DNA from 3 places in the Paenibacillus sp. NPDC057886 genome. Region 2 is predicted to be linked to each of the others. Evidence: riboswitches for the same ligand, from Rfam matches in the RefSeq annotation. Region 2 holds a riboswitch; each other region holds the start of a gene.
The links. A riboswitch is a leader RNA that binds a small molecule or an ion and turns the genes downstream of it on or off. The one in region 2 is predicted to bind thiamine pyrophosphate.

Region 1 (4,224 bases), on a different contig from region 2:
GCGGACGATTCTGTCCGACATTAACGTCAATGTAAGACAAGGGGAATTTGTAGCCATCGTTGGACGAAGCGGTTGTGGCAAAAGTACTTTACTGCGTCTGATCGCCGGGCTGGAACCCCCCTCTTCCGGGAGCATTATGCTGGGCAACAGAAAGCTTGGTAGTACAGCACCCGAGACACGGTTTCTGTTTCAGGAAGCCCGGCTGCTGCCTTGGAAATCCGTTCTCGACAATGTACGACTGGGCATCCCCGACAAGAACAAGGAAGATGCACGCCAGTCGCTTCGCAATGTAGGACTTGGAGAGCGTGAAGGTGACTGGCCGGGGGTATTATCTGGCGGACAAAAACAACGTGTCGCCTTGGCACGGGCACTCGCAAGTCATCCGCGCTTACTGCTGCTGGATGAACCGCTGGGTGCATTGGATGCATTAACCCGAATTGAGATGCAGCAATTAATCGAACGCTTGTGGGTAGAAGAAGATCTGACCGTCATTCTGGTCACTCATGATGTCAGCGAGGCGGTTGCGCTGGCAGACAGGGTACTGTTAATCGAGGATGGTCATATAACGATGGATACCCGAATTACGCTGGAGCGCCCACGCGTTCGGGACAGCGGGTTTGCTCATTTTGAAAACCTGATTCTGAATCGCTTGTTGACTCCTCAACAAGAGACACCACAGCAGATTTCCCAGAAACAGATATCATTCTCGATCTAATTCCACTGGAAAGAAGGCATGATTATGCAATCCCTTTCACCCGTACCCTCTCCTCCTGTTAAAGACCTGTTAAATCAAATTCCGGCTTATACTCCTGCCAAATCCATGGAACAGATCCGGCGGGAGTTGGGACTGGAAACTGTGGATCGACTTGCAGCGAATGAGAATCCGTTTGGCTCTTCTCCCCTGGCTGCGGAAGCGGTCAGATCGCTGGGCTCCGATCTTTTGGCACAATACCCCGACGGTTCCAGCCAACTGCTGCGTGACAAACTTGCGGAGCGACTGGGTGTGCGTACATCCCAACTGGTATTTGGCAGTGGATCATTCGAGCTCCTGACCCTTACCGCCCAAGCCTATCTTAATCCTGGTGAGGAATCACTCATTCCGGTGCCCTCCTTTAACTGGTACAAGGGTGCTACGCTGCTGGCAGGCGGTGTCATCCATGAAGTGCCGTTGGTCAACCATTCGCTGGACCTGGAGCTATTCCGGCAGCGGATCAATGCTTCTACCCGAATCATCTGGCTGTGCAATCCGAATAATCCAACGGGAACCATTTTCACGGCAGATGCCTTACTTGGTTTACTCGAACATGTTCCCTCCCATGTCGTGGTTGTCCTGGACGAAGCGTATTATGAATTCGCGGAGAGTGAAGATTACCCTGATACGGTTAAGCTGCTGGAGCAGTATAATAATCTGATTATTTTGCGGACCTTCTCCAAAATATATGGACTTGCCGGCCTGCGAATCGGATATGGCATCGGGAATGAAAGCATCATTGAAGGCATTAACCGGGTCAAGCTGCCCATCAGTCTAACAACCACATCTCAAGCCGCTGCTTCAGCCAGCCTGGATGATCATGAATTTGTCTCTCATTGCCTGCACTACAATCATCAGGGACGGGAAACGTTAATGCAATCTTTTGACCAGTGGAACTTACCCTACATCCCTTCCGAAACGAATTTCATCATGGTTGATCTGTTGCAGGATAGTAGCCCGATTACCAAAGAATTGTTGAACAGAGGCATCTCTGTCCGTGGCGGTGCCGAATTCGGTATGCCTACCTGGCTTCGGATTACGATTGGTACACCAGAGCAGATTGCCCGTCTGATCGGGGAGCTTGATTCGCTGTTACATTCAAACGATTAGAATAGGTTACTTTCCCAACTCACAGTACTCACACTTCTTTTAGGCCACCCTCTTTACATTCCACTTGCATGTGATATATGCTGAACACACAACTGCATATCTTAAACATTGCACTAGGGGAGCCTTGCGGCTGAGACGAATCGAACGATTCGGACCCTTTGAACCTGATCTGGATCATACCAGCGGAGGGAAGTGGAGCGGCCTCTCAGTAAGCGGATTTTTTCATGTTGATGATGAAATTTAATGTGAATTGACTTACAGACCCACTCATTTCTCCGGAAATGGGTGGGTCTTTTTCGCGTTCTGCGGGCAGATCAGAAGGTGTAATTGAATATCCGCAGTTTGAAATTTGAAGTTTGAATAACAAGGGGGAACGGAACGAGATGGATAACGATATAACCATTCACAACATGAGCTACGCTTTCCCGGGAAAAAGGGATTCCCCCGTGCTCTCCAATGTGTCGATGCGTGTAGCCAAAGGCGAATTCGTCTCGCTCATCGGTTCCAGCGGCTCCGGTAAAAGCACCCTCTTCAAGCTGCTGGCAGGCCTGCTTGAGCCAACCCACGGAACCATTGAAATTCCTTGGGTTCAAGAAGGAAAGCGACTGGGGCAGGTGGCCTACATGCCGCAAAAGGACCTCCTGTTACCCTGGCGAACCGTCATGGAGAATTGCATGCTTCCCGCTGAACTTGCTGCAGGTCGGCAGGATAAGGTAAGGATTCGAGCAGACATTCTGGCTGGTCTCGACAGATTTGGCTTATCCGGCCACGCACATGCTTACCCGGACGAGTTGTCAGGTGGCATGCGCCAGCGTGTCGCGATGCTTCGTACTTTGCTGACAGGTGGCCAACTCATGCTGCTGGATGAACCATTCGGCGCACTCGATGCCCTGACCAAACGGGAGATGCATCGCTGGCTGCTGGAGCTATGGGAAGGCCTGGGCAAAACCGTGTTGTTCATCACACATGACATTGAAGAAGCCCTGCTGCTCAGTGATCGGATTATCCTGTTAACTCCGGGGGGCCAAGGCCAACAGCTGCAGGATCTGACGGTACCTTTGGCACGTCCAAGACATTCGGACATGATCTACGAACCGGCTCTCGTTCAGATGAGACGACTACTGGAGGAACAGTTGCATGCGAGACGTTAACTTGAGAGACAGCATGAAGAATAGCGTAAGAGGTTGGCTTGCCCGTTATGCTCTGTTTCTTTTGCTCATGGTCTTGCTGCTTGTCATCTGGGAGTGGATTGTGCGTATAGGATGGGTGCCTTCCTTCATCATTCCAGCACCGACGGCGATTGCCAGTTCGCTGTATGAGCATCGCCGCCTCTTGCTGGCTACACATCTGCCCGCTACCTTGATGGAGGTTGTCGTTGGTTTTGGCTTGTCCATTGGTGCCGGAATTGCACTTGCAACAGGTATGCATATGAATCGGTCGATTGAAAAAGCGTTATATCCCTTCATCGTGATCAGTCAGACGGTCCCGCTGATTGCCCTGTCCCCCGTCTTCATCCTGTGGTTTGGCTACACGCTGTGGAGTAAAGTCGCGGTGGTATTCCTGATCGCATTTTTCCCGATTGTGGTGAGCACCTACGATGGCCTGCGCCAGGGTGATCCGGAGCAGCGTGAACTGCTGCTGACGATGGGGGCCAGCAAGTGGGATATTTTTCGCAAACTCCAGATTCCACTTGCCCTTCCCTCCTTCTTTTCGGGACTGAAAATGTCTGTGGTGTATTGTGTGGTCGGTGCAACGATCGGGGAATGGCTCGGTGGAAGCAAGGGTCTTGGTTACTTCAGCCGCAGAATGTCGAGCAATATGAACACGGATGCAATGTTCGCCGCCATTGTGCTGTTATCCCTGCTCGGTATCGCCCTGTTTGTACTCATTGCATGGATGGAAAGAAGATTCAGTACACCACGTCATGCAGGTAGAAGAAAAACTGGATAATTTTCGGATTTCAAAACAGATAACAAGGAAACGAGGAACTTTACGTTATGAATAAAAAGGATATATATTCCCTGCTCCCCATTCTGCTCATGTCTCTGTTGCTGATCGTAAGCGGATGCGGAAATACGAGTACCAACACACCTGCCACAGATTCAACTACCAATGCAAAAGATACAAAATCATCTGCGATCGAAACGCCATCGGAATCCAGAGACAAGCTATCCATCATGCTCGATTGGTATCCGAATGCAGTGCATTCCTTCATCTATGTTGCTCAGGAAAAAGGTTACTTCGCGGATCAAGGTCTGGATGTCGATGTTCAGATGCCTGCCGATACCAATGACTCACTCAAGCTTGTTGCCGCCGGGAAAATCGATCTGGCACTAAGCTACCAGCCGCAAATCTTGCTCGCG
Region 2 (4,224 bases):
CGTGTAGTGCAATGAAACAAAAGAGCAGAAAAAAAACAACGGAGAGCAACAACGCCACGACAATATGTTTGAACCGGATCAGCCTCGGTGATAACGAAGAAGGCAGATCTGACACTTTCGTTTGCAGCGGGGCTTCGCTCTGGGATGTCGGATACATGATTGCCCCTCCTTTAAAAATCAAATGAAGATAACAACGAATCGAACAGAGCGGATAAATAATTTTTCTGACTACTTATGAAGCAAAATCTTAATTTAATATATCTTTATCGTATGTTCCAATATAGTCAAAGTCAATTGATTGGAGGCATTTGTTACGCAATTGTTATATAGTTCTGAAGATATCTGGTTAACATTTCCTTAGGGTGCAAATAGCAGGGGATTTTAATTTATAAAAAGAAAATATTTACAAATATCCCTATTCCAAATGGCGCTTTTTGGTTTACAGATGAGACCGTTTCTCATATAATTTATGTAACCAAGTTTCATGTGATGAAACATGAGGAGGGCAACTTGCCATGGAAGACCGAAAGTTAACCGTCCGGGCTGTAGAACGGGCGCTGGATATATTATTGTGTTTTACAACCCGCAGTGATCTGGGGCTCACAGAAATTGCCAGCCAGATCGGCCTGCACAAAAGTACAGTCCATCGTCTGATGGCTACTTTGGAGGACAAGGGGTTCGTGATTCGGGATGCAGCCACCGAGAAGTATCGACTTGGCATACGCATCTGGGAACTGTCTGCCCATATGTCTCGCAGCGATGATCCTGCTATTCTGCTACTGCCTGCAATGGAGCGGCTCAGAGATCGACTGGGCGAAACCGTGAGCTTATATCTGCGTGATGGCAGTGAGCGGATTCGAATTCAAGCCGTACAGAGTGATCAGGCGATTCGTCGTGTAGCTCCGGTGGGCGTCAGACTTCCGTTATCCGTGGGAGCATCCAGCAAAGTGCTGATGGCTTTTGCTACCGAAGAGGACCGCGAAGATCTGATGAATGGGCCGGAGTGGCCGGTATTTATCGATCCCAAAGTATATTTGGCACAGATGAAAGACATTCTGGAATATGGCTACGCAACAAGTTATGAGGAACGTGAACCGGGAGCCGCGGCAGTATCTGTACCGATCATGGATCGGAAAGGCAACATTGCTGCTGCCCTGTCCGTATCCGGGCCTGTTAGTCGCCTCTCGCAGGAGACGTTGCATGAATACGCTCCTGTGCTGAAGGAAGCTGCTACACAGATGGGACTTATGTTATCCTGATTTTATGTTCTGGAATATAAAGGTTGTTTTTATGATTCGGTTGCGCTACTCTGTAATGGACGGCCCAACGGGGTCAGCATAATTGAATATGAATCTGCGGCTTAGATGCTGCAACTTGTTAACGTTACTGGGGGAGTCCGAATTGTCCGGACTGAGACGGAATCGCATGAGATTCCGGACCCTTTGCACCTGATCTGGATCATACCAGCGTAGGGAAGTAATCGGCGATACGACCACGAACACCATATGATGTGACCTATGGATGGACTCCGTTAAGGCGTCTGTATTAGGGGCGTTATTGGTGATGGACATAAGCCGGTTCCCTTGGGAACCGGCTTTTTTTATACAGTAAACAGGCGGAAGCTGGTGTCAGAGCTGCTTTTGGATAAAGAGCTGGGAGCCATTGGCGAGCATTGGGGTGGATATCTTTTGCCTCGACTGTCTGTATTACTTGAAGTGTATGTCCCTATTTTGTGTTGTATGGTCGCTCTTTCTTTTTCTATGCTGTGGATGATTTTGGACCCGTGCGCAAGCATTTCAATCCAGGCGATCACCAATGAGGAGGAGACAAGAGCGATGAGCACAGGAAAACAAACGGGACAAGAAGCGATGGGACAGGACAAGCAGGATCAGCAGTTGGCAAAGGAAAAAGGTACGGTGGGGCGGGTTCAGCCCTTCCCGGGCAGCCGCAAAGTGTACATTCATGGCTCACGACCGGACATTGCTGTACCGGAGCGTGAAATTGCCCTTCATGACACCAATACTCCCCAAGGGGTGGAGCATAACGAACCGCTGCGTGTCTACGATACGAGCGGGCCAATGACCGATCCCGAATTTCATGCCGATATCCGGGCAGGTCTGCCGGCGCTGCGTACCCGCTGGATTACGGAGCGTGAAGATGTTGAAGCCTACCAGGGACGAACGGTAAGACCGGAGGATAACGGACTGAAACCGGGAGGGAAGCGAACTGGAGCCGAGAAGTATCCAGGCTTGCGTGGTAAACCATTACGGGGACAGGCAGGGCGCAGCGTGACCCAAATGCATTATGCACGGCAGGGAATGATCACGCCGGAGATGGAGTTCGCCGCTATTCGTGAAGGGGTGGAGCCGGAGTTTGTACGGCAGGAGCTGGCGAGTGGCAGAGCCATCCTGCCGTCGAACATCAATCACCCGGAGAGTGAGCCGATGCTGATCGGGCGTCATTTTCATGTGAAGATCAATGCGAACATCGGAAACTCTGCGGTATCTTCTTCCATCGAGGAAGAGGTGGAGAAGATGACTTGGGCGGTACGTTGGGGTTCGGATACGGTGATGGATCTTTCCACAGGCAAGGACATTCATACAACCCGCGAATGGATCATCCGCAATTCACCTGTACCAATTGGAACAGTACCGCTCTATCAGGCGCTGGAGAAGGTCAATGGGGAAGCCGAAGCACTGACCTGGGACTTGTATCGTGACACGCTCATAGAGCAGGCAGAGCAGGGTGTGGACTACTTTACGATCCATGCAGGCGTGCTGCTGCGATATATTCCGATGACCGCCAAGCGCATGACGGGCATTGTGTCACGGGGCGGGTCCATCATGGCAGCATGGTGCCTTGCGCATCATCAGGAGAATTTTTTGTATACCCATTTTGAAGAAATCTGCGAGATTATGAAAAGGTATGATGTAGCCTTCTCTCTCGGAGATGGACTCCGCCCAGGCAGCATCTATGATGCCAATGATGAAGCCCAGATGGCGGAACTGGCTACGCTCGGCGAACTGACACAGATTGCATGGAAGCATGATGTGCAGGTGATGATTGAAGGTCCGGGACATGTGCCGATGCACAAGATTAAGGAGAATGTCGATCTCCAGATGGAGATTTGCAAAGAGGCGCCTTTCTATACGCTGGGACCGCTGACGACCGATATTGCACCAGGCTATGACCATATTACCTCAGCCATTGGAGCGGCGATGATCGGTTGGTTCGGAACGTCGATGCTCTGTTATGTTACGCCAAAAGAGCATCTGGGCCTGCCCAATAAGGAGGATGTGCGGGAAGGGGTTATCGCCTACAAGATCGCTGCTCATGCCGCTGATCTGGCGAAAGGTCACCCTCGTGCCCAGCGGCGGGACGATGCGCTGTCCAAAGCACGGTTCGAGTTCCGCTGGCGCGATCAGTTCAACCTGTCACTCGACCCGGAACGTGCGCTATCCTACCACGATGAGACGTTGCCGGCCGAAGGGGCTAAGGAAGCCCATTTCTGCTCCATGTGCGGGCCGAAATTTTGCAGCATGCGCATTACGCAGGATATTCGTGCCTTTGCCGCGGACAAAGGTTTGTCCGAAAATGAGGCTGTGGCAGCGGGCATGTTGGAAAAGGCTGAGGAATACCGGACCCGCCCTTAGGCGTCGTTACAGCGCAATCTGGGCGGCCTGACATAGTGAAAAGCCGTTCCTCTCCGTGATTGCGGAGACGAGCGGCTCTTACTTGGTATGTGGTACGTACACTTCATTTCGAAGGACAAGGATTACGACACAACATATTTTATCAGTTATAGGTTGATTGTCTCACAGGTGTTTAATAAAATGAATATAAGTAAAAACAAATAAGAGTAGCCAGGCCAATGGCTACTCCTGCACAGCATTTGCGGTAGGTATTCCTCCAAGTGCAGCATAATTCAGACGAAGTGACCCGTCAGGCCGTCAACCTGTGGCGGGTCACTTCTTTTTACGGTCGATGTATGTCAGGAGCGCAATAATTAACATTGCGAACACGATTACGTCGTTGAAAGAGAAGTTCATAGGATCACCTCCCACCGGAGGCAACCTATTTCCCACCACAAATTGGCTGTACAAAATAATTATGCCATTCGAAAGTCTCTCATTCGAGAGTCTTTTTATTTTGCTTCATGAGCTCAACACTTAACGCTGGGCCAAGCTCAAATTCTTCTCCAAGTACGCCGCAAGTGATGCTAGC
Region 3 (4,224 bases), on a different contig from region 2:
ACGGATCCAAAATAACTGGCGCTGTTGAAACCGACAGCCCGGGCAATCTCGTGGGCCGTTATTCCAGCGTCGTGGACGAGCATTTCCTTGGCTTTCAACAACCGATATCGTGTCAGATAATCAAGCGGAGTCATTTGGAATTCCTTTTTGAATATCCGATTTAAATGTTGTTCGGTGACGTCCATTTGCTGAGCCAGCATGGAGAGCGAGATATCCTGATGATAATTTTGCTTGATAAAAGTAACAAGTCCGGCCAGCTTTAATCGTGCATCCGAGCGTTCATAAGCACCATAACGATCTCCATCAATCGTTAATCTGACCAGAAGCATGTATAGCAATGCCGATACGTGCCAGATCTGATCCTTGTGCCGGGACTGCAGCGCCAACGTTATTTCATGCAACAGGATATGAAGCATTCCATCCGGCTTGAAGGCGCGCAGCTCCCCGATCTGCAAGGTATGCAGAAACCGGGGCAATAAATAGCCATTAAAGGACAGACAATCGAACAACAATGAATCACTCAGATTGTCGTAACGGTATGTCACCTCCGGGAACATAATAAGAGTGGTTCCTTCCCGGATCGAAAACTCATGATTTTGGGCTGCGATTTTCCCTGTTCCTCCGATACACTGCACAATACTGTAATCCCGTGAATGGCCGTTCCAATTCATTAATTCATCTACGGTCAGCTGGTTTTGACCTGTAATCATAAGCGGCATATCGGTATCCAGCGAATTCCCCATACTAGGTTTCGGCATCGTTGTGTTATTCCTCATTTCGTGAAAGATCGTGGCGTAAATGGCGTGTATACAGCGTTAAAAGAAAATTGATTTGAATTATATTACATAAATAACATTAATTTATACGGTCTATTTAATTCGACAACCCTCTTATCGAAAACCTTTTAGGAATATGTTTTGCGATGTCGATGCCTTGCCATTATCAGACCAAACAGTATACGCTATAATGGATACAGTGATTTAGGAAAGGGATGCAGTCATGAAGAAAGTCATCGTCGTAGGATCAGGAATTCTTGGGGCTTCCACAGCGTATCAATTGGCAAAGCGGTGTGCGGAAGTTCTTATTATAGACCGGAAAGATTGGGGACAGGCTACGGATGCTGCTGCCGGGATCATCTGTCCCTGGTTATCTCAGCGCCGCAACCAGGATTGGTATCAGCTTGCCAAGGCAGGTGCACGTTTTTATCCCGGATTAATTGAAGAACTCAAAAGTGAAGGGGAAACGGAAACAGGATATGCTCAAGTGGGTGCGCTTAGTATTCATACGGATGTGGAGAAAATCAACAAGATGCAGGAGCGGGCACACCTTCGTAAAGAAGATGCACCGGAGATTGCGGATATTACCCGTCTGGATGCAAAAGAAACCCATGAGCGTTTTCCTCTTCTGGAGGAAAACGTTCAGTCAGTCTACATCAGCGGTGCTGCGCGTATCGATGGACGTGCACTGCGTGATGCCTTAATCCGATCGGCACAGCGAAATGGAGCGGTCCTGATGAATGGGGACGCGGCACTTCAATTTGAATCGGACCGGGTGACCGGAGTCGTTGTTGACGGTAAAATCATATCGGCTGACGAGGTTATTGTGTGTGCCGGCGCTTGGGCGAGTGAACTGTTCAAGCCTTTGGGCATTGATTTCAAGGTTCATTATCAGAAGGCGCAAATTATGCATTTGCAGGTTCACAATCGAGAAGACACTGGAAACTGGCCTGTAGTCATGCCTCCTTCGGATCAATATCTGTTAGCCTTTGATCAACAGAAGATTGTGATCGGGGCGACTCACGAAAATGATATTGAAGGCTATGATACAAGAGTAACCGCAGGAGGAATGCAGGAAATTTTGAATAAAGGGTTGGAACTGGCTCCCGGTTTAGCTGATAGCACGTTTGAGGAAGTAAGAGTAGGATTCCGTCCGTTTACACCGGGTTTTCTTCCGGTAATGGGTGCTGTTCCTGGTTGGGATGGTTTGATCACAGCTAACGGGCTTGGAGCGTCCGGATTAACGATGGGGCCTTTTATTGGAAGTCAACTGGCCAAGCTGGCTTTGGGTATGGATTTGGATATCGATATTCAGCCATATGACCTTGGAAAAGCAATGGATGATCAGAAATGAGGTGAACTATGACATATTCACAGCGCTTAACTCACGGCAACTCCTCAGACATCATCTATCTGGAGCACCAGATTGGCATCGCCGAGGAGGAATTGGCAAAAGCCGAGGAAGAGCGGAGGGTATATGAATCGGACTTAAATCAGTTAAGGATGTCTCCAGCGTATCATTCAACTTCAGCGACAAACGTCTCTAATGAGCAACAATTGGTGGATGAGTTAAACAAATTGCAAAGTATGATTAAGGATATCCGCATTCGACTTAAGAACTTGCAAGAAGATTTAGGGGAACTTGAAGATTAATAGGAATGGTTTGACATTTGGAAAAACACATGTTGTAATAAGCCTGAGCTATTTGCAGGGGGACTGTTCGCAGTTGAGAAGGTTAAAACCTGACCCTTTGAACCTGTTAGTTAATACTGACGTAGGGAGCAAATGACATGTACTCATGTTATTTTGCCCTTGCCGAAAATAGGACAAGGGCTTTTTGGTTTGCATTTTGGATGAGAGAACGCGATAGCTGGATTGAAGATGGGACATTATCATTTTAATAAAAGGAGACATGATCATGTCATTTTCAAGAACGTTAAAAGATAAGTCCAGAACCGTATGAGAAGATGGATACAACCATCCTTTTTTGCACGAAATGGGGAAAGGTACACTGGATCAGGAAGCGTTTAAGTTTTATCTTCTTCAGGACTATACATATCTGATTGAATATGCGAAGATTTTTGCCATGGGTGCGGTGAAGGCGATAGATGAAAAACTGATGACAAACTTTACGGTGATTCAACACGCTATTCTGTACGAAGAAATGGATTTGCATCGAAATTACATGAATGGATTTGGGATTACGCTGGATGAAAATTATGCAAGTGATGAATTCCGCGACTCATTCGAATGGTTCTATGATACACTGGATGCATTATGTGAACATAAAACCGAGCAGGAACTGGAAGCCGTTGAAGACATATTCAGAAGAAGTGTTGAATTTGAATATCTGTTCTGGGATATGGCTTATAAACGGCAACTCTCGTACTTCTGATGAATGCAATCTACTACAACCAGAGATAAGGATGAACATACAGATGGACAATCGTGGAGAACGTATCTATTTACGATTTTTGAACGTGGAGGACGCGCCGTCACTGCTGGATTTGCAGTTCCGTAACCGGGCTGTTTTCGAAGAAATATCGGCAAGTGAACGATCGGATACATTCTATACACTGGAGGGCCAGATCTCTCTTCTTGAAGGTTGGAACAAGGCCAGGGAAGAAGGGAAACGTTACTCTTTCGGGATCTTCATGAACAATACACATGAGCTCATTGGAGAGATTTCTCTATTTGAACTTGAACTGGATTCCACCACCAAATGGATTGTTGGTTATGTGCTCGATCAGGTGCAGAATGGCAAGGGATACATGAGCGAAGCCCTTCGGCTAGCACTGGATTTTGCCATGAATGAAGCGGGAATAAAACGAGTGGAGGCAGGTGCGCTGCCCGACAATGCCGGATCGATTCAAGTGCTTCGCAAGGCGGGTTTCCAGGAGACGGACCGCCAGAATATTAAAATCAAGGGAATTTGGAAGGAACATGTGATGTTTGCAGTCGATTTGCAGTAGATTATTAGATGTCTTGACGTGAACCACCCAAATCATCCAGGGGGAGCTTATGAATAAACGGAAACAAATGTTATTGGACTCAGCGCTTGTACTCTTTGAAAAATATGGGGTGACCAACACCTCCATTCAAATGATTCTAGACGAGTCAGGTGTGTCCAAAGGGACATTTTATAAATTCTTTGGTTCAAAGGATGATTGTATTCTAGCCATTCTGGAGCAGCGTGTACAGGAGGACATGAAGATTCGCAAAGATTTGGAGAGCCAAAGCTACGCTTCCGATTTTGACTTGCTGGTGGATCAGATTATGGTGCCGATGATTTTGCCGGAAAAAAAGCTGGTTGTGGAGTTATTCTGGACAGGCTTCTACTCTGGAGAATGCGATCTGAAAAATTTGACCCGCATGCAATTAAATTGGTTATCTGAACGGCTGGTCCAGGTATTTGGTGAAGAATTGAAACCCTTTTCTTATGAAGGTG

Region 1: linked by a shared signal. The riboswitch ahead of ACFVQB_RS32280 (ABC transporter ATP-binding protein) and the one ahead of thiC (phosphomethylpyrimidine synthase ThiC) in region 2 are both predicted to bind thiamine pyrophosphate.
Region 3: linked by a shared signal. The riboswitch ahead of ACFVQB_RS04960 (thiaminase II/PqqC family protein) and the one ahead of thiC (phosphomethylpyrimidine synthase ThiC) in region 2 are both predicted to bind thiamine pyrophosphate.

Annotation. Positions count from the first base shown of each region.
Region 1 covers NZ_JBHVMZ010000015.1:7,205-11,428, reverse strand. The annotation lists gene ACFVQB_RS32290 (ATP-binding cassette domain-containing protein) at 1-715, shown strand, start outside; gene hisC (histidinol-phosphate transaminase) at 740-1,861, shown strand; TPP riboswitch at 1,967-2,069, shown strand; gene ACFVQB_RS32280 (ABC transporter ATP-binding protein) at 2,245-3,012, shown strand; gene ACFVQB_RS32275 (ABC transporter permease) at 2,999-3,811, shown strand; gene ACFVQB_RS32270 (ABC transporter substrate-binding protein) at 3,859-4,224, shown strand, end outside.
Region 2 covers NZ_JBHVMZ010000007.1:62,805-67,028, reverse strand. The annotation lists gene ACFVQB_RS23255 (alpha/beta hydrolase) at 1-157, opposite strand, end outside; gene ACFVQB_RS23250 (IclR family transcriptional regulator) at 516-1,259, shown strand; TPP riboswitch at 1,379-1,492, shown strand; gene thiC (phosphomethylpyrimidine synthase ThiC) at 1,869-3,653, shown strand; gene ACFVQB_RS23240 (aspartate/glutamate racemase family protein) at 4,170-4,224, opposite strand, start outside.
Region 3 covers NZ_JBHVMZ010000001.1:1,109,847-1,114,070, forward strand. The annotation lists gene ACFVQB_RS04945 (AraC family transcriptional regulator) at 1-758, opposite strand, end outside; gene ACFVQB_RS04950 (NAD(P)/FAD-dependent oxidoreductase) at 1,000-2,130, shown strand; gene ACFVQB_RS04955 (hypothetical protein) at 2,139-2,429, shown strand; TPP riboswitch at 2,476-2,574, shown strand; partial or broken gene ACFVQB_RS04960 (thiaminase II/PqqC family protein) at 2,761-2,976, shown strand; gene ACFVQB_RS04965 (thiaminase II/PqqC family protein) at 2,962-3,171, shown strand; gene ACFVQB_RS04970 (GNAT family N-acetyltransferase) at 3,215-3,748, shown strand; gene ACFVQB_RS04975 (TetR/AcrR family transcriptional regulator) at 3,798-4,224, shown strand, end outside.